Regions from separate parts of the Streptomyces sp. NPDC037290 genome, predicted to be linked through region 1. Evidence: riboswitches for the same ligand, from Rfam matches in the RefSeq annotation. Region 1 holds a riboswitch; the other holds the start of a gene.
What was found. A riboswitch is a leader RNA that binds a small molecule or an ion and turns the genes downstream of it on or off. The one in region 1 is predicted to bind glycine.
Positions count from the first base shown of each region.

Region 1 (9,283 bases):
AGGGCACCCTGCACGGGCGACTGCGGCGGGACCGCAAGGCGCTGCTCTGGAAGCTCGACGGCCTCTCCGAATACGACGCCCGCCGACCTTTGACAGTGACCGGGACCAACCTCCTCGGCCTGGTCAAACACGTGGCCAGCGTCGAGGCCAGGTATTTGGGCGAGGTCTTCGACCGGCCGTCCCCAGAGCCGCTGCCCCGGTGGCAGGACCACGACGGCAGCGATCTGTGGGCGGCTGAGGACGAGGCACGCGATCAGATCATCGAGTCCTACCGGCGCACGTGGGAACACTCAGACGCGACGATCGACGAGCTTGCCCTCGATGCCCCGGGCCACGTGCCGTGGTGGCCAGAGCCTTATGCCAACACGAACCTGTTCGCCATCCTGGTGCACGTCCTCGGCGAGACCAACCGGCATGCCGGGCACGCCGACATCTTGCGCGAAGGCGTGGACGGCCGAACCGGGATGCGCCCCGAACACGAGATGCAGATCGATGAGGACGCCCGCACCGCCTACTGCGCGATGATCGAGCAGGCAGCCAGATCGGCCGCATCAATCGAGGCATAGAAAGCTATCCCCAGTGACTTGAAGCCTGATGTTCGAGCGGCATGATGCCCGCCGTGAGTGCTGATCTGTCGTAGCGTCTGGTTCCTGATGCGCTCTGGAGGCTGGTCGCCCCGTTACTGCCGTCGTTCGCGGCTCGACCGCAAGGTGGCGGGACCGCTCCGCGCGACCAGCGGGCCGTGTTCGCCACAGTGGTGTACGTGCTGACCAGCGGCTGTGCCTGGCGGCATCTGCCGCCGACGTTCGGCACGTCCTCCGCCACCTCGCATCGCCGCTTCACGGTATGGACCGAGGTCGGCCTGTGGCGGCGGCTGCATCGGGCGGTGCTGGACGAAATCGAGGTCCGGGGCGAAGCGGACTGGACCCCGGCGATCGTCGACGCGGCCTCCGTTCGCGCCAAAAGGAGGGATCGCTGACAGGGCCGAACCCGGTCGATCGCGGCAAGAAGGGCAGCAAGCTGCACGTGCTGTCCGATGCTCAGGGCATGCCTCTCGCCGTCGCCGTGTCAGGTGCAAACATGCACGACAGTTTCGCCCTCAAGCCGCTCATCCTCGGCATCCCCGCAGTCCGGTCCCGCCGGGGGCCACGGCGGCGCCGGCCCGTCAAACTCCGCGCAGACAAGGCGTACTTCTCCGCCGAACACCCCATCTGGCTGCGCGAGCGCAGGCTCGTCGCGCGCATCGCGCGGCCAGGCATCGAGTCCGGCGAACGCCTCGGTCGGCACCGCTGGAAGATCGATAGGAAGTACGACAGCCACGCGCAGGACTTCGGCGTCGCTGGAAGTCGGAACAAACAGACTCTTGCTCAGTTCCAGCAGGCCATGCGAGACCACATGCTCGCCCCGGACACCAAGATGTACCGGTACGACTACCGAGGGCAGGAACAGGCGTGGGCTCCGAAAGGGCTTCCTTACGTAAGGACCTGCAGTGCAGCAGATCAAGAATCGTGACGTCCTCGAGACCGTCCTCTCCGATACCGGGAACTTCCGCGAGGACTGGCTCGCACGAGTCCAGGCCATCTCGGTCGCTCCGCTGGCCGCGCACCTCCCACCGGGGCGAGACACTGTTGAGCGACTGGCGGCGGGAGCGCGGGGGACTGGTTCCGCAGCTGTTTTCGGGGCGCCGCTCGCTGAGAGGTTCGCCGAGTGGCCAGTGGTCACCGGGCCAGCCGAACCGGACGCGCTCCTCGCTGTCAGCGCACAGTGGCCGGGCACGCCAGGCTTGTTGCTGGTCGCGGACAATTTCCTGGGGGCTGTGCTGTGCCAAGGCGGCTACGCTCTGGCAGCAGGAAGCCCGGAGTTCATGAGAGGTGCTGTGGCCGAGGGTACTGACAGGGCCCGGGCGGAATTCCAGCGCTACGCTCGCAGAAGCCCCGCGGGCGAAGTGGAACTCTCTGTTGTCTCCAGCCACTACCCTCCGCAGACCAGGGCGTTCAAGTCGGCCGGGGAAAGCTCCGCTACCAGTCATACCGGGCAACAGATCGATCTGATGCGCTCTCTCGCGTCCCGTTCGATCGACGGCCCCTCCTTCGCCAGACGGTGGCTCGACGAGCGGCGCCGGGGCATGGACGCGGGCGAGCGTATGAGCGGGGCTTTGGAGAACGCGCTGGACGAGGTCTTCTATGCATTGGAGGACTACAGCATCGATCCTGACCTCAGAGACCCGGACGACCTGACCGATGAGGAACTACGGGACCGAGTGGCCGCCGTACTGGACCGTTTGACGTGAGCTGCTCGGCGGGAAGAGTGTCAGCGACCACGCGGCCGTGTCTCTTCCGAACGAGGAGACGTAGATGATGATGGGCCGGCTCGGCGGGTCTCCGACTCTTTTCGTGTCTCCCGGGCATCTGCGGTTTCCGGACGCTGTCATGGGGGCGGCCGCCGCCGTCATCCTTGGCCGGCTCCGCTTCCGTGGGCTCCAGTTCGGAGACGCCGTCCGTGGTGGCTGACGCCGCCTTGCGTACGCGTTCCACCGCGTCCAGGTGCTTGCCGACCTCGCCCTCGAACAGCTCGGCGAGCTCCTCCGGGGACTTCTTCACCAGCCCGGCCAGGAGGGCCCGGCTCGCTCGAGGTGGTCGATCTTGGTCCTGGCCTCCTTGCGTTCCGCCACCAGTACCGCGATGTCGGTCGTCGAGTTGAGCAGGTCCAGCCGCCACTTCGCGTAGTCCGGACCTTTGCCGGACATCTCCGCGCGGCGCTCCGCCGTGTGACCGAACCCGACCAGGTCGGCGTACGCCTGCGTCTTCTCCATGACCGTCGTGTCCACGCGGCTGACGTCCTCGGAGATGCTCATGATGAACGCCTGCCCGTCGTCGACGCTCTTGATCGCGTCGAGGGTGTGCTTGTGGCCGTGCCGGCCGGCTGCGCCCAGCAGCTTGCCGGCATGGCGTGCTTCGACGAGGGTGACGGGGCTTCCCTCGCCGGAAGCCGGGGAGGCCGTCCGCCGCGACTCGACATGCAGTGAATACCGCGAACCCTCAGGTCAGCGGTCGATTCTCTGGCGTCTTCCCGGGGATTTTCCGCCGCGTAGGCAGGGAAGGCCCCGGCAGCGCCGAGAACACGGACGCGCTGGTCAGGGCCTGCCTACTTCCTCAGCACTCGATGATGTTCACAGCCAGCCCACCCCGAGCCGTCTCCTTGTACTTCACCGACATGTCCGCGCCGGTGTCCTTCATGGTCTTGATGACCTTGTCGAGGGACACCTTGTGGGAGCCGTCGCCGCGCATGGCCATCTTGGCGGCGGTGACCGCCTTCACCGCGGCCATGCCGTTGCGCTCGATGCACGGGATCTGGACCAGGCCGCCGACCGGGTCGCAGGTCAGGCCGAGGTTGTGTTCCATGCCGATCTCGGCGGCGTTCTCGACCTGCTCGGGGGAGCCGCCGAGGACCTCGGCGAGGGCGCCCGCGGCCATGGAGCAGGCGGAGCCGACCTCGCCCTGGCAGCCGACCTCGGCGCCGGAGATGGAGGCGTTCTCCTTGAAGAGCATGCCGATCGCGCCGGCGGCCAGAAGGAAGCGGACCACTCCGTCCTCGTCGGCACCGGGCACGAAGTTGATGTAGTAGTGCAGGACCGCCGGGATGATGCCGGCCGCGCCGTTCGTGGGGGCCGTCACCACGCGCCCGCCCGCCGCGTTCTCCTCGTTCACCGCCATCGCGTAGAGCGTGATCCACTCCATGGCGTGGGCCAGCGGGTCGCCCTCGGCGCGCAACTGGCGGGCCGAGACGGCCGCGCGGCGGCGGACCCGCAGACCGCCCGGCAGGATGCCCTCACGGGACATGCCGCGCTGCACGCACTCGCGCATCACCCGCCAGATCTCCAGCAGGCCCGCCCGGATCTCCTCCTCGGTGCGCCAGGCCCGCTCGTTCTCCAGCATCAGGGAGGAGATCGACAGGCCGGTGTCCTTCGTCAGGCGCAGCAACTCGTCGCCGGTGCGGAAGGGGTACTTCAGGACCGTGTCGTCCAGCTTGATCCGGTCCGCGCCGACCGCGTCCTCGTCCACGACGAAACCGCCGCCGACCGAGTAGTACGTCTTGGAGAGCAGCTCCGCGCCGCTCGCGTCGTACGCCCATATCGTCATGCCGTTGGCGTGGTACGGCAGTGCCTTGCGCCGGTGCAGGACCAGGTCGTCGTCGAAGGAGAACGGGATCTCGTGCTCGCCGAGGAGCGTGAGGCGGCCCGCCGTCTTGATCCCCTCCACCCGCTCGTCGGCGGTCTCCACGTCCACCGTGCGCGGCGAGGCGCCCTCCAGGCCGAGCAGGACCGCCTTGGGGGTGCCGTGGCCGTGGCCGGTCGCGCCGAGGGAGCCGTACAGCTCGCAGCGCAGTGACGCCACGGAGCCGAGCAGCTCCTCGTTGCGCAGGCGGCGTGCGAACATGCGCGCCGCACGCATCGGGCCGACCGTGTGGGAGCTGGACGGGCCGATGCCGATCGAGAACAGGTCGAAGACCGAGATGGCCACGGTCACTCCTCAAGAAGGCAGTACAGGGGGTGGTGGGGCACCCGTCCTCCGGGTGCCCCGCCGGGGACTTACTTGTTCAGGCCCGCGTACAGCGGGTGCTTGTCGGCGAGCGCCTTCACGCGCGCCTTGAGGGCCTCGGCGTCGTAGGACGGCTTCAGCGCCTCGGCGATCACGTCCGCGACCTCGGCGAAGTCCTCGGCCGTGAAGCCGCGGGTCGCCAGGGCGGGCGTGCCGATCCGGAGGCCCGACGTCACCATCGGGGGCCGCGGGTCGTTCGGGACCGCGTTGCGGTTGACCGTGATGCCGACCTCGTGGAGGCGGTCCTCGGCCTGCTGCCCGTCCAGCTCGGACTCGCGCAGGTCCACCAGGATCAGGTGCACGTCCGTGCCGCCGGACAGCACGTTCACGCCGGCCTCACGCGCGTCCGCCGCCGTCAGGCGCTCGGCGAGGATGCGCGCACCCTCCACCGTACGACGCTGGCGCTCCTTGAACTCCTCCGAGGCGGCGACCTTGAAGGAGACCGCCTTCGCCGCGATCACGTGCTCCAGGGGACCGCCCTGGAAGCCCGGGAAGACGGCCGAGTTCAGCTTCTTCGCGAAGTCCTTGCCACGGGCGAGGATGATGCCGCCGCGCGGACCGCCCAGCGTCTTGTGGGTGGTGGAGGTGACCACGTCGGCGTACGGCACCGGGTTCGCGTGCAGACCGGCCGCGACCAGGCCCGCGAAGTGCGCCATGTCGACCCACAGGTAGGCCTCGACCTCGTCGGCGATCCGGCGGAAGGCGGCGAAGTCCAGCTCACGCGGGTACGCCGACCAGCCGGCGATGATCACCTTCGGGCGGTGCTCCTTGGCGAGGCGCTCGACCTCGGCCATGTCGACCAGGCCGGTCTCGGCGTCCACGTGGTAGGCGACCACGTTGAACTGCTTGCCGGAGAAGTTCAGGCGCATGCCGTGGGTCAGGTGGCCGCCGTGGGCGAGGTCCAGTCCGAGGATGGTGTCCCCGGGCTGGGCCAGCGCGAACAGGGCCGCCTGGTTGGCGGAGGCCCCGGAGTGGGGCTGCACGTTGGCGTACTCGGCGCCGAACAGCTCCTTGATCCGGTCGATGGCGATCTGCTCGGCGACGTCCACGTGCTCGCAGCCGCCGTAGTAGCGGCGGCCCGGGTAGCCCTCGGCGTACTTGTTGGTCAGCACCGAGCCCTGCGCCTCCATCACCGCGAGCGGCGCGAAGTTCTCGGAGGCGATCATCTCCAGCGTGGACTGCTGGCGACCGAGCTCGGCGTCGACCGCGGCGGCGATCTCCGGGTCCAGCTCGTGCAGGGGCGTGTTCAGGACGGTCATGGGGCTACGACTCCTCAGCCGGCGTTCTGGGCGGTGTACTCGTCGGCGGAGAGCAGGTCGGCCGGCTCCTCCGTGACGCGCACCTTGAACAGCCAGCCGCCCTCGAAGGGGGCCGAGTTCACCAGCGACGGGTCGTTGACGACGTCCTCGTTGATCTCGGTGACCTCACCGCTGACCGGCGAGTACAGGTCGGAGACCGACTTGGTCGACTCCAGCTCGCCGCAGGTCTCGCCCGCGGTCACCGTGGAGCCGACGTCGGGCAGGTCGGCGTAGACCACGTCGCCGAGCGCGTTGGCCGCGAACTCGGTGATGCCGACCGTCGAGACGCCGTCCTCGGCGGCCGACAGCCACTCGTGCTCCTTGCTGTAGCGCAGCTGCTGGGGGTTGCTCATGGCCTGAATTCTCCTGTACGCGCGGGAGTGCTGGTGAGGGGGGACTGCTGGAGACGTGCGTGAGCAGCGGTGATGTGCCCGACGTCACTTTCACAGGTACGACTCAGAGGTACGACGGTGTCACTTCTGGCGCTTGTAGAAGGGCAGCGCCACGACCTCGTACGGCTCGTGGCTGCCCCGGATGTCCACGCCGACGCCCTCGGTGCCCGGCGCCGCGTGCGCCGCGTCGACGTACGCCATGGCGATCGGCTTGCCCAGGGTGGGGGAGGGGGCGCCGGAGGTGACCTCGCCGATCACCTCGCCGCCCGCGACGACGGCGTACCCGGCGCGCGGGACGCGGCGGCCCTCGGCGACCAGGCCGACCAGGACGCGCGGCGGGTTCTCCTGCGCGCGGGCGGCGGCCCGCTGGAGCGCCTCGCGGCCGACGAAGTCGCCCTCCTTCTCGAACTTCACCACCCGGCCGAGCCCGGCGTCGAAGGGGGTGAGCGAGGTGGTCAGCTCGTGCCCGTACAGCGGCATGCCCGCCTCCAGGCGCAGCGTGTCCCGGCAGGACAGGCCGCACGGGACCAGGCCGGCGCCCTCGCCGGCCTTGGTCAGGGCCTGCCACAGCTCCACGGCGTGCTCCGGCTTCACGAACAGCTCGAAGCCGTCCTCGCCGGTGTAGCCGGTGCGGGCGATCAGCGCGGGGACACCGGCGACCGTGCCGGGCAGGCCGGCGTAGTACTTCAGGCCGTCCAGGTCGGCGTCGGTCACCGACTTCAGGATGCCGGGGGACTGCGGGCCCTGGACGGCGATCAGCGCGTACGCGTCCCGGTCGTCACGGACCTCGGCGTCGAAGCCGGCGGCGCGCTCGGTCAGGGCGTCCAGCACCACCTGGGCGTTGGAGGCGTTGGCGACCACCATGTACTCGGTCTCGGCGAGCCGGTAGACGATCAGGTCGTCCAGGATGCCGCCGTCGGCCTGGCAGATCATGGTGTAGCGGGCGCGGCCGACGCCGACGGAGGCGATGTTGCCGACCAGGGCGTGGTCGAGGAGGGCGGCCGCGCCGGCGCCGGTGACGGTGATCTCGCCCATGTGGGAGAGGTCGAAGAGACCCGCCTTCGTGCGCACGGCGACGTGCTCGTCGCGCTCGGAGCCGTAGCGCAGGGGCATGTCCCAGCCGGCGAAGTCGGTCATCGTCGCACCGAGCGAGCGATGCACGGCATCGAGCGCGGTGTGACGGAGTTCAGTGCTGCTCATCGGTCGGTCGTCTCCCAGGGCAACAGGGATGGGGCGAGGAACGTTCCTCCCCATCTGTCATCGGAACCTGAGAGGTTCGCCAGGACCGCCACGGGGACGATCACGGCTTGCACCTTGGGTGGGGCCACTGTCGCAGCGGCCCGCTTTTCAGATGTGCCTCGCCCGCGCGGTAACGGGGCCTGAGAGATTCAAGGGAGGGACTTGCTCCTTCGGCGCCCCAGCGAAGGCTGCTGGGGACTCTCCCGCGCGGATTCAAACGGCCGGTATGCAGTTGGCGGGCACATCATTGCACGGCGTGCGGGCTTTTGTAACCGACCTGTGGCAGGACGCGGACCCCGTCGCCAACAGCGTCCATTACCTTCTCTTTACGGATCGCGGGAATGACGATGACCGAGCCGACAGGGGAGGACGATCACGGTGAACAGGACCCCGGTGTACGCCACCGTCACCACCGGCATCGCTGTGCCGAGGCAGCGCCGGGCCCCCGTCCCCGCTCCCGCCCCGGCCCCGGTCGTCCGTGACCTGCGCGACCGTGCCGGGCACGGCCCGCGCGCCCTGGTCTTCGGGCCCCGCGACCTCGCCGTGATCACCGGCCTGCCCGGCAGCGGCAAGTCCACCCTGATGGGGCGCGCGGTCGCCGGTCACCGCATCGACTCGCAGGACACCCGCGACCGCTTCGCGGCCCGCCTGCCCCGCGCGCTCCCGTACGCGCTGTACCGCCCCCTGGTCCGCCTCGCCCACTACGCCGGGCTGCGCCGCGCCCTGCGCAGCGGGGAGGGCGTCGTCGTCCACGACTGCGGCACCCAGCCCTGGGTGCGCGCCTGGCTCGCCCGCGAGGCCCGCCGCCGCGGCGGCACCCTGCACCTGCTCCTGCTCGACGTGGCACCCGAGACGGCCCGTGGCGGCCAGCGCGAGCGCGGCCGGGGCGTCTCCCGCTACGCCTTCCGCCGCCACCGCCGTACGACCGCCCGGCTGCTCGACGCGGTCGAGCGGGGCGAGCTGCCCGCGGGCTGCGGATCGGCGGTGCTGCTGGACCGCGCGGCCGCGGACGTCCTGCAGCGGATCGAGTTCACCGGGTGAGGCAGATCGCGTTCGGAGGGTGAGGGGCTGTCACAGGTACCCGCTAGCCTTCTTGCTCACAGTGGTTCCCAGCAGGCGGTAGGCAGATGGACTTCCCGGCGGACATTCCCGCGGACTTCCCGGCACAGGCGCACCCCCAGCCCCACGGCGGCTGGCCCGGCAACGAGCTGGAGGAGGTGCTCTCGGCCTCCCTCGGCATACCCGCCGCGGCCGGCCGGATCCTCGAGGTCCTGGGCCGCAGCCTGCTGTGGATCCCGCTGCCGAGCGGCGGCGGCCCGGACAGCGGCCCGCTGGACCTGCCCACGCTGGACATCGGCGGCCAGACGTACGTCCCGGTGTTCAGCTCCGAGGAGCAGCTGCGCCAGGCGGCCGGCTCCCACATGTCGTACACGATCGCCCCCGCCGTGGAGTTCGCCCGCGGTCTGCCCCCGCAGGCCGGCATCCTGGTGAACCCCGACGCCCTGGTCGGCATCCCGCTCCCGCCCGAGGCGGTGGCCGAGCTGTGCCGCGCCGGCCGCACCCCGCTCGACGGCCCGGGCACCGGCGGCCGGGTCCGTCTCTTCGAACCCGACTGGCAGGACGACCCGGTCGACTTCCTCTCCGCCGCGTCCGCCGAGTTCGCCGAGACCGGTGTCGTCCTCACCGCCCGCCGCTGCCTGGCCGCCATCGAGACGGCCGACCCGGTCATGTTCGTGGGCGTGGAACTCTCCCAGTG
Region 1 is NZ_JBVJVZ010000010.1:256,770-266,052, reverse strand. It holds gene ACZ7HQ_RS30900 (DinB family protein) at 1-566, shown strand, start outside; gene ACZ7HQ_RS30895 (transposase) at 644-979, shown strand; gene ACZ7HQ_RS30890 (transposase) at 865-1,512, shown strand; gene ACZ7HQ_RS30885 (colicin immunity domain-containing protein) at 1,490-2,290, shown strand; gene ACZ7HQ_RS30880 (hypothetical protein) at 2,597-2,854, opposite strand; gene ACZ7HQ_RS30875 (L-serine ammonia-lyase) at 3,153-4,520, opposite strand; gene glyA (serine hydroxymethyltransferase) at 4,589-5,857, opposite strand; gene gcvH (glycine cleavage system protein GcvH) at 5,872-6,249, opposite strand; gene gcvT (glycine cleavage system aminomethyltransferase GcvT) at 6,370-7,488, opposite strand; glycine riboswitch at 7,533-7,645, opposite strand; glycine riboswitch at 7,646-7,743, opposite strand; gene ACZ7HQ_RS30855 (P-loop nucleotide/nucleoside kinase family protein) at 7,906-8,568, shown strand; gene ACZ7HQ_RS30850 (enhanced serine sensitivity protein SseB) at 8,655-9,283, shown strand, end outside.

Region 2 (9,283 bases), on a different contig from region 1:
TCGAAATGCCCTCCAACCAACCGATCGTGCTCCTGCGCGAAGTGGGAGGCGACCGTTACCTCCCCATCTGGATCGGGCCGGGGGAGGCGACGGCGATCGCCTTCGCCCAGCAGGGCATGGCCCCCGCCAGGCCGCTGACCCACGACCTGTTCAAGGACGTGCTGGAGGCCGTCGGCCAGGAGCTGACCGAGGTACGCATCACCGATCTGCGGGAAGGGGTCTTCTACGCGGAGCTGGTGTTCGCCAGCGGCGTCGAGGTCAGTGCCCGCCCCTCCGATGCCATAGCGCTGGCCCTGCGCACCGGGACGCCGATCTACGGCAGTGACACGGTGCTGGACGACGCCGGTATCGCCATTCCGGACGAGCAGGAGGACGAGGTGGAGAAGTTCCGCGAGTTCCTCGACCAGATCTCGCCCGAGGACTTCGGCACGAGCAGCCAGTGACGGCGAAGGGGCCGGTGAACGCCGGCCCGGAGCACGGGCATGTGCCACCGGCCACGGAGAGCGTCCTACGGCTTCCCGCGAGAGCATTCGGCTAGCCTTTCCCCGCGGTGGGACACGGGAAACCACTCCTAGGGTGATTATCACTCGGCGTGCCGAGTGTGGCGATCGTTGACGCACCCCTGGTGACTGCCTACCGTCGTGAAGGCAGGTCAAGGACGGAGGTCGGCGTGAGAACCAGCGGCGACGGTACGGCTGGGGGTGCTCCCGTGCGTGGTCTGGGGGAGAGCGGTCCGTACCCGGTTCACAGCAGCGCGGTGGGTCACGCTCCGCAGCGGCCGACGGCGGTGCCGAACGGCGGAGGGGCGGCGTCCATGGTGTCCGAGGAGATCGGCTATCGCGGGCCCACGGCCTGTGCGGCCGCCGGCATCACCTACCGACAGCTCGACTACTGGGCCCGCACCGGGCTCGTCGAGCCGAGCGTCCGGCCCGCGTACGGGTCGGGCACACAGCGTCTGTACAGCTTCCGGGACGTCGTCGTCCTGAAGATCGTCAAGCGGTTCCTGGACACGGGCGTGTCGCTCCAGAACATCCGCAGCGCCGTCCAGCACCTGAGGGAACGCGGTTTCCGTGACCTCGAGCGGATGACCCTGATGAGCGATGGCGCCACGGTCTACGAGTGCACCTCGCCGGACGAGGTCCACGCCCTGCTCCAGGGTGGCCAGGGCATCTTCGGGATCGCCGTCGGGGTGGTGTGGCGGGACGTGGAGAGCGCGCTCTCCCAGCTGCACGGCGAGCGCATCGACACGGGGGAGACCCTCGTCGGGCACAACCCCGCGGACGAGCTCGCACGGCGCCGCAACCGGGCGGTCTGACACCGGCCCTTTCGAGGCCCGGCATTGTCAGTGCCGTGGTGCAGCATCGGAGATGTGAGAAACACGCCCACGATCCTGCATCTCGACATGGATGCCTTCTACGCCTCGGTGGAGCAGGCATCCAAGCCGAGCCTGCGCGGGAAGGCGGTCGTCGTGGGCGGCCTCGGACCTCGCGGAGTGGTGGCCACCGCGTCGTACGAGGCACGGGCCTTCGGGGTGCACTCGGCGATGCCCATGGCCCAGGCCCGCCGCCTGGCGCCCAACGCCGCCTATCTGGTGCCGCGCTTCTCCGTGTACCGGGCGATCAGCGAGCAGGTGATGGCGCTGCTGCGGGAGCTGTCACCGCTGGTGGAGCCGCTCAGCCTGGACGAGGCGTTCGTGGACCTGGAGGCCGGGGGGACGGCCTGGGACGAGGAGTCGGCGCGGCTGGCCGGGATCAAGCTGCGCGCGGACATCCGTGCGGTCACCGGACTCACCGGCTCGGTCGGGCTCGCGGCCTCCAAGATGGTCGCCAAGATCGCTTCCGAGCAGGCCAAGCCGGACGGCCTGGTGCTCATCGAGCCGGGCTCCGAGCGGGCCCTGCTGGCGCCGCTGCCGGTGCGGACCCTGCCGGGGGTCGGTCCGGCCACCGGGGACCATCTGCGCAGGGCCGGGATCACCACCGTGGAGGAGCTGGCGGAGGCGGGCGAGGACGAACTGGTCCGGCTGCTCGGCAAGGCGCACGGGCACGCGCTGTACGCCATGGCCCTGGCCCACGACGAGCGGCCCGTGGTGGCCGAGCGCGAGGCGAAGTCGGTGTCGGTCGAGGACACGTACGACGTGGACATCCATGACCGGCCGCGGATCGGCCTGGAGGTGCAGCGGCTCGCCGACCGGTGTGTCCGACGGCTGCGCGAGGCGGGGCTCTCCGGGCGGACCATCGTGCTGAAGGTGCGGAGGTACGACTTCTCGACCCTCACCCGCTCCGAGACGCTCAGGGGCCCCACGGACGACCCTGCGGTCGTGCGGGAGGCAGCCGCGCGGCTGCTGGACTCCGTGGACACCACGGGCGGGGTGCGGCTGCTCGGCGTGGGTGTCTCCGGGCTCGCCGACTACACGCAGGAGGACTTGTTCGCGCAGGCCATGCCCGCGCGGGGGACCGAGACACCGCAGGAGGCCGTGGCGGAGCTCGTCGTGGAGCGGGCGGAGGCTGTGGAGCGGCAGTGGCGGGCAGGACAGGACGTACGGCACACGGAGTACGGCCACGGGTGGGTGCAGGGGAGTGGGCTGGGGCGGGTGACCGTGCGGTTCGAGACGCCGCAGTCACCTCCGGGGAGGGTGCGGACGTTCTTCGTCGCGGATCCCGCACTGGAGACCGCTGATCCGTTGCCGCTGGTTCCGGAAGGTGGCGATCAGGTCTCCTCCGATCCCGCCAGCTTGCCGAAGTCGTGGTCCGGGACGGACGGGGGTGGGGTCACGTCGAGGCCGTAGTGGTGGTAGAGCTGGAGTTCCTGTTCGGGGGAGAGGTGGCGGCCCACGCCGAAGTCGGGGGCGTCCCTGATCAGGGCGCGGTCGAAGGGGACGTGCAGGGAGCCCTCGACCAGTTCGCTGGGCTCCAGGGGGACGAAGGCGTCCCGGGAGAACAGGCCGGTGCGTATGGCCGCCCACTCGGGTACGCCGGTCGCGTCGTCGAGGTAGACCTCGTCGATGGTGCCGATCTTGGTGCCATTGCGGTCGAACGCCTTGCGGCCGATCAGGTTGCGCGGATCGATCTCGGTCTGCACGGTCCCTCTCCCTCCACTTGGTCGCAACTCATCCGTAAGCACTACGAAAGAGCACATTCAGGGAGGCGGCCACTCGAAGGCTCGGGTGTTGACCTCGCTGGTAGGCTGACAGCGGCTGCTGACCCCGTGCGGGAGAGTCCTTCGACCACGTCGAAGGCGCCGAAGGAGCAAATCCTCCCCGGAATCTCTCAGGCCCACGTACCGCACGGACGAGGTCACTCTGGAAAGCAGGGCGGGTGTCGACGGCAACCGCTCTCACCGACGGTGAAAGCCGGGATCTCCGATACCCGGTGAAGCTCTCAGGTTGAGATGACAGAGGGGGAGGCCGTCGGGGCACCCGCGCCGTGGTGCCCTTCGAAGGTCGCGTCAGACCAGGAGGCCTCCGCAATGACCGCCCACCGCATTCCGCTCTCGGAGCTCGAAGCGGGCATCCCGTTCGAGCAGCGCCACATCGGGCCCGACCAGGAGGCGCGGGCCAAGATGCTCGCGCAGGTCGGCTACGGCTCGCTGGACGACCTGACCGCCGCGGCGGTCCCGGACGTGATCAAGAACGCCGACGCCCTCGACCTGCCGGGCGCCCGCACCGAGGCCGAGGTGCTCGCCGAGCTCCGCGCGCTCGCCGACCGCAACCAGGTCCTCGACTCGATGATCGGGCTCGGGTACTACGGGACGTTCACGCCGCCCGTCATCCTGCGCAACGTCATGGAGAACCCGGCCTGGTACACCGCCTACACGCCGTACCAGCCGGAGATCTCCCAGGGGCGGCTCGAGGCCCTGCTGAACTTCCAGACCGTGGTCGCCGACCTCACCGGTCTGCCCACCTCGGGTGCCTCCCTCCTCGACGAGGGCACGGCCGCCGCCGAGGCGATGGCGCTCTCCCTGCGCATGGGCAAGAACAAGAAGGGCCTGTTCCTGGTCGACGCGGACGCGCTGCCGCAGACCATCGCCGTGATCGAGACGCGGGCGGAACCGACCGGTGTGGAGGTAGTCGTCGCCGACCTCAGCGAGGGCATCCCGGCCGAGGTCGCCGCGCGCGAGATCAACGGCGTGCTGATCCAGTACCCGGGCGCCTCCGGTGCCGTACGCGACATCAAGCCGGTCATCGACCAGGCGCACGAGCGGGGCGCCCTGGTCACCGTCGCCGCCGACCTGCTCGCGCTGACCCTGCTGACCTCGCCGGGCGAGCTGGGCGCGGACATCGCCGTCGGCACCACCCAGCGCTTCGGTGTGCCGATGGGCTTCGGCGGTCCGCACGCCGGCTACATGGCGGTCCGCGAGAAGTTCGCACGCAGCCTGCCCGGCCGCCTCGTGGGCGTCTCCGTCGACGCCGACGGCAACAAGGCCTACCGCCTCGCGCTGCAGACCCGTGAGCAGCACATCCGCCGGGAGAAGGCCACCAGCAACATCTGCACGGCGCAGGTGCTGCTCGCGGTGATGGCCGGCATGTACGCCGTCTACCACGGGCCGGAGGGTCTGAAGACCATCGCCCGGCGCACGCACCGGTACGCCACGATCCTCGCCGCGGGCCTGAAGGCCGGCGGTGTCGAGATCGTGCACGGCGCGTTCTTCGACACCCTCACCGCGCGGGTGCCCGGCCGGGCCGCCGAGGTCGTCGCAGCCGCCCGGGCGGGTGGCGTCAACCTGCGGTTCGTCGACGCCGACCACGTCTCCCTCGCCTGCGACGAGACGACCAAGCGGGCCCAGCTCGCCGCCGTCTTCTCCGCCTTCGGTGTCGAGGGCGACATCGAGGCCCTCGGCACGAGTGCCGAGGACACCCTGCCCGAGGCGCTGCTGCGCACCGACGTCTACCTGACCCACCCGGTCTTCCACCAGCACCGCTCCGAGACCGCGATGCTGCGCTACCTGCGCAAGCTGGCCGACCGCGACTACGCACTCGACCGCGGCATGATCCCGCTGGGCTCCTGCACCATGAAGCTCAACGCGACCACGGAGATGGAGCCGGTCACCTGGCCCGAGTTCGGGCAGCTGCACCCCTTCGCCCCGGCCGAGCAGGCCGAGGGCTACCTCACGCTCATCCACGAGCTGGAGGAACGTCTCGCCGAGGTCACCGGCTACGACAAGGTCTCCCTCCAGCCGAACGCCGGCTCCCAGGGGGAGCTGGCCGGTCTGCTGGCCGTCCGCGGCTACCACCGGGCCCGCGGCGACGAGCAGCGCACGGTCTGCCTCATCCCGTCCTCCGCGCACGGCACCAACGCCGCCAGCGCCGTGATGGCCGGCATGAAGGTCGTCGTCGTCAGGACCGCCGAGGACGGCGAGATCGACGTCGAGGACCTGCGGGCCAAGATCGAGCAGTACCGCGACCAGCTGGCGGTGCTCATGATCACCTACCCGTCGACGCACGGTGTGTTCGAGGAGCACGTCGCCGACATCTGCGCCCAGGTGCACGAGGCGGGCGGCCAGGTGTACGTCGACGGCGCCAACCTCAACGCGCTGGTCGGCCTCGCCAAGCCGGGCCACTTCGGCGGTGACGTCTCCCACCTGAACCTGCACAAGACCTTCTGCATCCCGCACGGCGGCGGCGGCCCCGGCGTCGGCCCGGTCGCGGTCCGCTCGCACCTGGCGCCGTACCTGCCGAACCACCCGCTGCAGCCGGCGGCCGGTCCGGAGACGGGCGTGGGCCCGATCTCGGCGGCGCCCTGGGGCTCCGCGGGCATCCTCCCGATCTCGTGGGCGTACGTCCGTCTCATGGGCGGCGAGGGCCTCAAGAGCGCCACGCAGGTGGCCGTCCTCTCGGCGAACTACATCGCCAAGCGCCTGGAGCCGCACTACCCGGTGCTCTACACCGGCCCCGGCGGTCTGGTCGCGCACGAGTGCATCATCGACCTGCGCCCGCTGACCAAGGCGACCGGCGTGAGCGTGGACGACGTGGCCAAGCGCCTGATCGACTACGGCTTCCACGCGCCGACCATGTCCTTCCCGGTGGCCGGCACGCTGATGATCGAGCCGACCGAGTCGGAGGACATCATCGAGCTGGACCGGTTCTGCGACGCGATGATCGCCATCCGCGCGGAGATCGAGAAGGTCGGCTCCGGCGAGTGGCCCGCGGAGGACAACCCGCTGCGGGGCGCCCCGCACACCGCGGCCGCGCTCGGCGGTGAGTGGAAGCACGCCTACAGCCGCGAGGAGGCCGTCTTCCCGGCCGGTGTCTCGGTCGCCGACAAGTACTGGCCGCCGGTGCGCCGTATCGACCAGGCCTTCGGCGACCGCAACCTGGTCTGCTCCTGCCCGCCGCTGGACGCGTACGAGGACTGAGCGAGCGGTGGTCCCAAGGGCCCCGTCCGGTTTCCGGGCGGGGCCCTCGCCCGTGTCACGCCGTCGCCAGGGACACCTCGGTCGCCTTGATGAGGGCGACCACGTCGGAGCCCACGAAGAGGCCGAGATCGGCGACCGCGTCCTTCGTGATCGCCGCGGTCAGTTCGCCGCCGTCGACGGAGATCCTGACGGAGGCCATGACGGCACCGGTCGTCAGGCCGGTGATCGCGCCCGCGATCTGGTTGCGGATCGACAGGCCCTCCACCCGCTGCGTGGCCAGGGAGACCTCGGTCGACTTCACCAGAGCGCGGACGGCCGAGCCGGGGGCGAGGGCCAGATCCTCGGCGGACTCCTTGGTGATGGCCGCCATGAGGGTCTGGCCGCCGTCCAAGCGGAGCCTGACGGTCGCCATGGCCTCGCCCTGATGGACCTCGGTGACCGTGCCGGGGAGCTGGTTGCGCATGCTCAGGGTCATGGGCACCCACGGTAGAGCGCCCACCCGCTCAGGCCGGGTATGCATGCGTCTGCGTCGCTTTGACCGTCGCCCAGACAGCCGCGCCCGGGTGCAGGTCGAGGTCGGCGGCGGCGACCGTGGTGAGGTCGGCGGCCAGGGCGATTTCGCCGCCCAGGTCGGCGCGGATCTGGTCGCCGTGCGTCTCCAGGCCGGCCACCTCGCAGCGCCACAGGTTACGGGCGCTCGCTCCGGTGGGCCGGTCCCGGAACAGGGTGACGGCGGACGGCGGGAACGCCACGAAGACCGGGCCGGACAGGTCCTCCGTGGTCGTGATGGAGGGCCCCGCGTCGAGTCGTACCGTGTGTCCGTCCGCCCGGCCGCGGTAGAGGTTGAGTCCGACGAGCTGGGCGATGTAGTCGGTGCGCGGATGGCGGGCGATGCCCCCCGGGGTGCCCTCCTGGACGACTTGGCCGTGCTCTATGACGACCAGCCGGTCCGCCAGCACCATGGCGTCCAGCGGGTCGTGTGTGACGAGGACGGCGACCGCCTCGAAGTCGGCCAGGTGACGCCGCAGTTGAGCCCGGACCTCCAGCCGGGTGCGGGCGTCCAGGGCGGCCAGCGGCTCGTCCAGGAGCAGCAGCCGGGGGTTGGTGGCCAGGGCGCGGGCGAGGGCCACGCGCTGGGCCTGGCCGCCGGACAGGCGGCGGGGCTTGGCGGCCGCGTGGGCGGCCAGGCCCATACGGTCCAGCCAGGCCGCGGCCTGGGCACGGGCCTCGGACTTGCTCGCGCCCCGGCACCGGGGGCCGAACGCCACGTTGTCGAGGGCGGACAGGTGGGGGAAGAGCAGGTAGTCCTGGAAGACGACGCCGACCGGGCGGGACTCCGGGGGAGTGTGCTGCAGGGAGACGCCGTCCAGGTGCAGGTGGCCGGCGGTGAGCGGGGTCAGCCCGGCGAGGGCGCGCAGTGCGGTGGTCTTGCCGGCGCCGTTGGGGCCCAGGAGGGCGACGACCTCACCGGGGGCGGCGGTGAAGGTGACGTCCAGGCGGAACGGGGGGCGCTCCACGAGCAGGCGGGCGGCCAGGCCGGTGGTGGGCGGATGTGGTTGCGGGTGCGTGGTGGGGTGCCGCCCTTCGGCCGGCTCGGGGTTCCCCCGCGCACCGTCTGCGCGGTTTTCGCCGTCCGGCGCGGATGGCCCCTGCGGGGGGTGGAGGCCGTCCGCGGGCGCGGGTGGCCCCTGGGGCGGTTCGGCGCCTCCGGCTGTCGTGGGGCGGGGGTTCGTCATGATGGTGTCATCCAACGGTCGCGCAGACCCGCCAGCACCGCGATCGACACCCCCAGCAGCACCAGGCTGAGGGAGATGGCGGCGTCGGGATCGTTCTGCAGGGCAAGGTAGACCGCGAGCGGCATGGTCTGGGTGCGGCCGGGGAAGTTGCCCGCGAAGGTGATCGTCGCCCCGAACTCGCCGAGCGCCCGCGCCCAGGCCAGGACCGCGCCCGCAGCGATACCGGGGGCGATGAGCGGCAGAGTGACCCGGCGGAACGCGGTGAAGCGGGACGCGCCGAGCGTGGTCGCCGCCTCCTCGAAGCGCGGGTCGGCGGCCCGCAGGGTGCCCTCGACGCTGATGACCAGGAACGGCATCGCGACGAACGCCTCCGCGATCACGACCCCGCTGGTGGTGAACGGCAGGGTGATCCCGAACCCGGCGTCCAGCCACTTGCCGATGACCCCGTTGCGCCCGAGGGCCAGCAGCAGGGCCACACCGCCGACGACAGGGGGCAGGACGAGGGGCAGGGTCACCAGCGCCCGTACGAGGCCCCGGCCGGGAAACTCCGTACGGGCCAGCAGCCAGGCCAGGGGCACGCCCAGGACCAGGCTGACGGCCGTGGCCGCGGTGGCGCTGATCAGGGACAGCTGGAGTGCCTGCCACACCTCCGTGCTGGTCAGCTGTCCCGGCAGGCTGCGCCAGGGCGCGCGGACGAGCAGCGCGAGCAGCGGCAGCAGCAGGAACGCCAGCGCCAGCAGGCCCGGCAGCAGCAGCGGCAGCGGCACCCCGCGTCGGCCCCCCGCGCCGACGCGGCGGCGCTGCGGCCGGCCCGTGCGGGGGCCGGGCGCGGCGCCGGGCTTGTCGAGCGGGGTCACGGCTTGAGGAACCCGGCCCCGCTCAGCACCTTCTGGCCCTCGGCGGACCGCACGAGGGCGATGAACGCCTTGGCGGCCTCGGCGCTCTGGCCGTTCTTCAGCTGGACGATCGGGTAGGCGTTGATGGCCTTGGCGGACTCGGGGAACTCCACACCCGCCACCTTGCCACCCGCGGACTTCACATCGGTCTTGTAGACGACCGCGGCGTCGGCCTCCTTCAACTCCACCTTGTTCAGGGCGCTCTTGACGTCCTGCTCGTAGGAGACCGGGGTGAGCTTGAGCCTGGCGGCGTCCAGGGCCTTCTGCGCGGCGGCGCCGCACGGCACGGTCTTGTCGCAC
Region 2 is NZ_JBVJVZ010000004.1:7,572-16,854, forward strand. It holds gene ACZ7HQ_RS14875 (bifunctional nuclease family protein) at 1-443, shown strand, start outside; gene ACZ7HQ_RS14880 (MerR family transcriptional regulator) at 671-1,315, shown strand; gene ACZ7HQ_RS14885 (DNA polymerase IV) at 1,370-2,785, shown strand; gene ACZ7HQ_RS14890 (PRC-barrel domain-containing protein) at 2,707-3,078, opposite strand; glycine riboswitch at 3,198-3,292, shown strand; gene gcvP (aminomethyl-transferring glycine dehydrogenase) at 3,466-6,351, shown strand; gene ACZ7HQ_RS14900 (TOBE domain-containing protein) at 6,407-6,826, opposite strand; gene ACZ7HQ_RS14905 (ABC transporter ATP-binding protein) at 6,855-8,087, opposite strand; gene modB (molybdate ABC transporter permease subunit) at 8,084-8,944, opposite strand; gene modA (molybdate ABC transporter substrate-binding protein) at 8,941-9,283, opposite strand, start outside.
Region 2: linked by a shared signal. The riboswitch ahead of gcvP (aminomethyl-transferring glycine dehydrogenase) and the one ahead of gcvT (glycine cleavage system aminomethyltransferase GcvT) in region 1 are both predicted to bind glycine.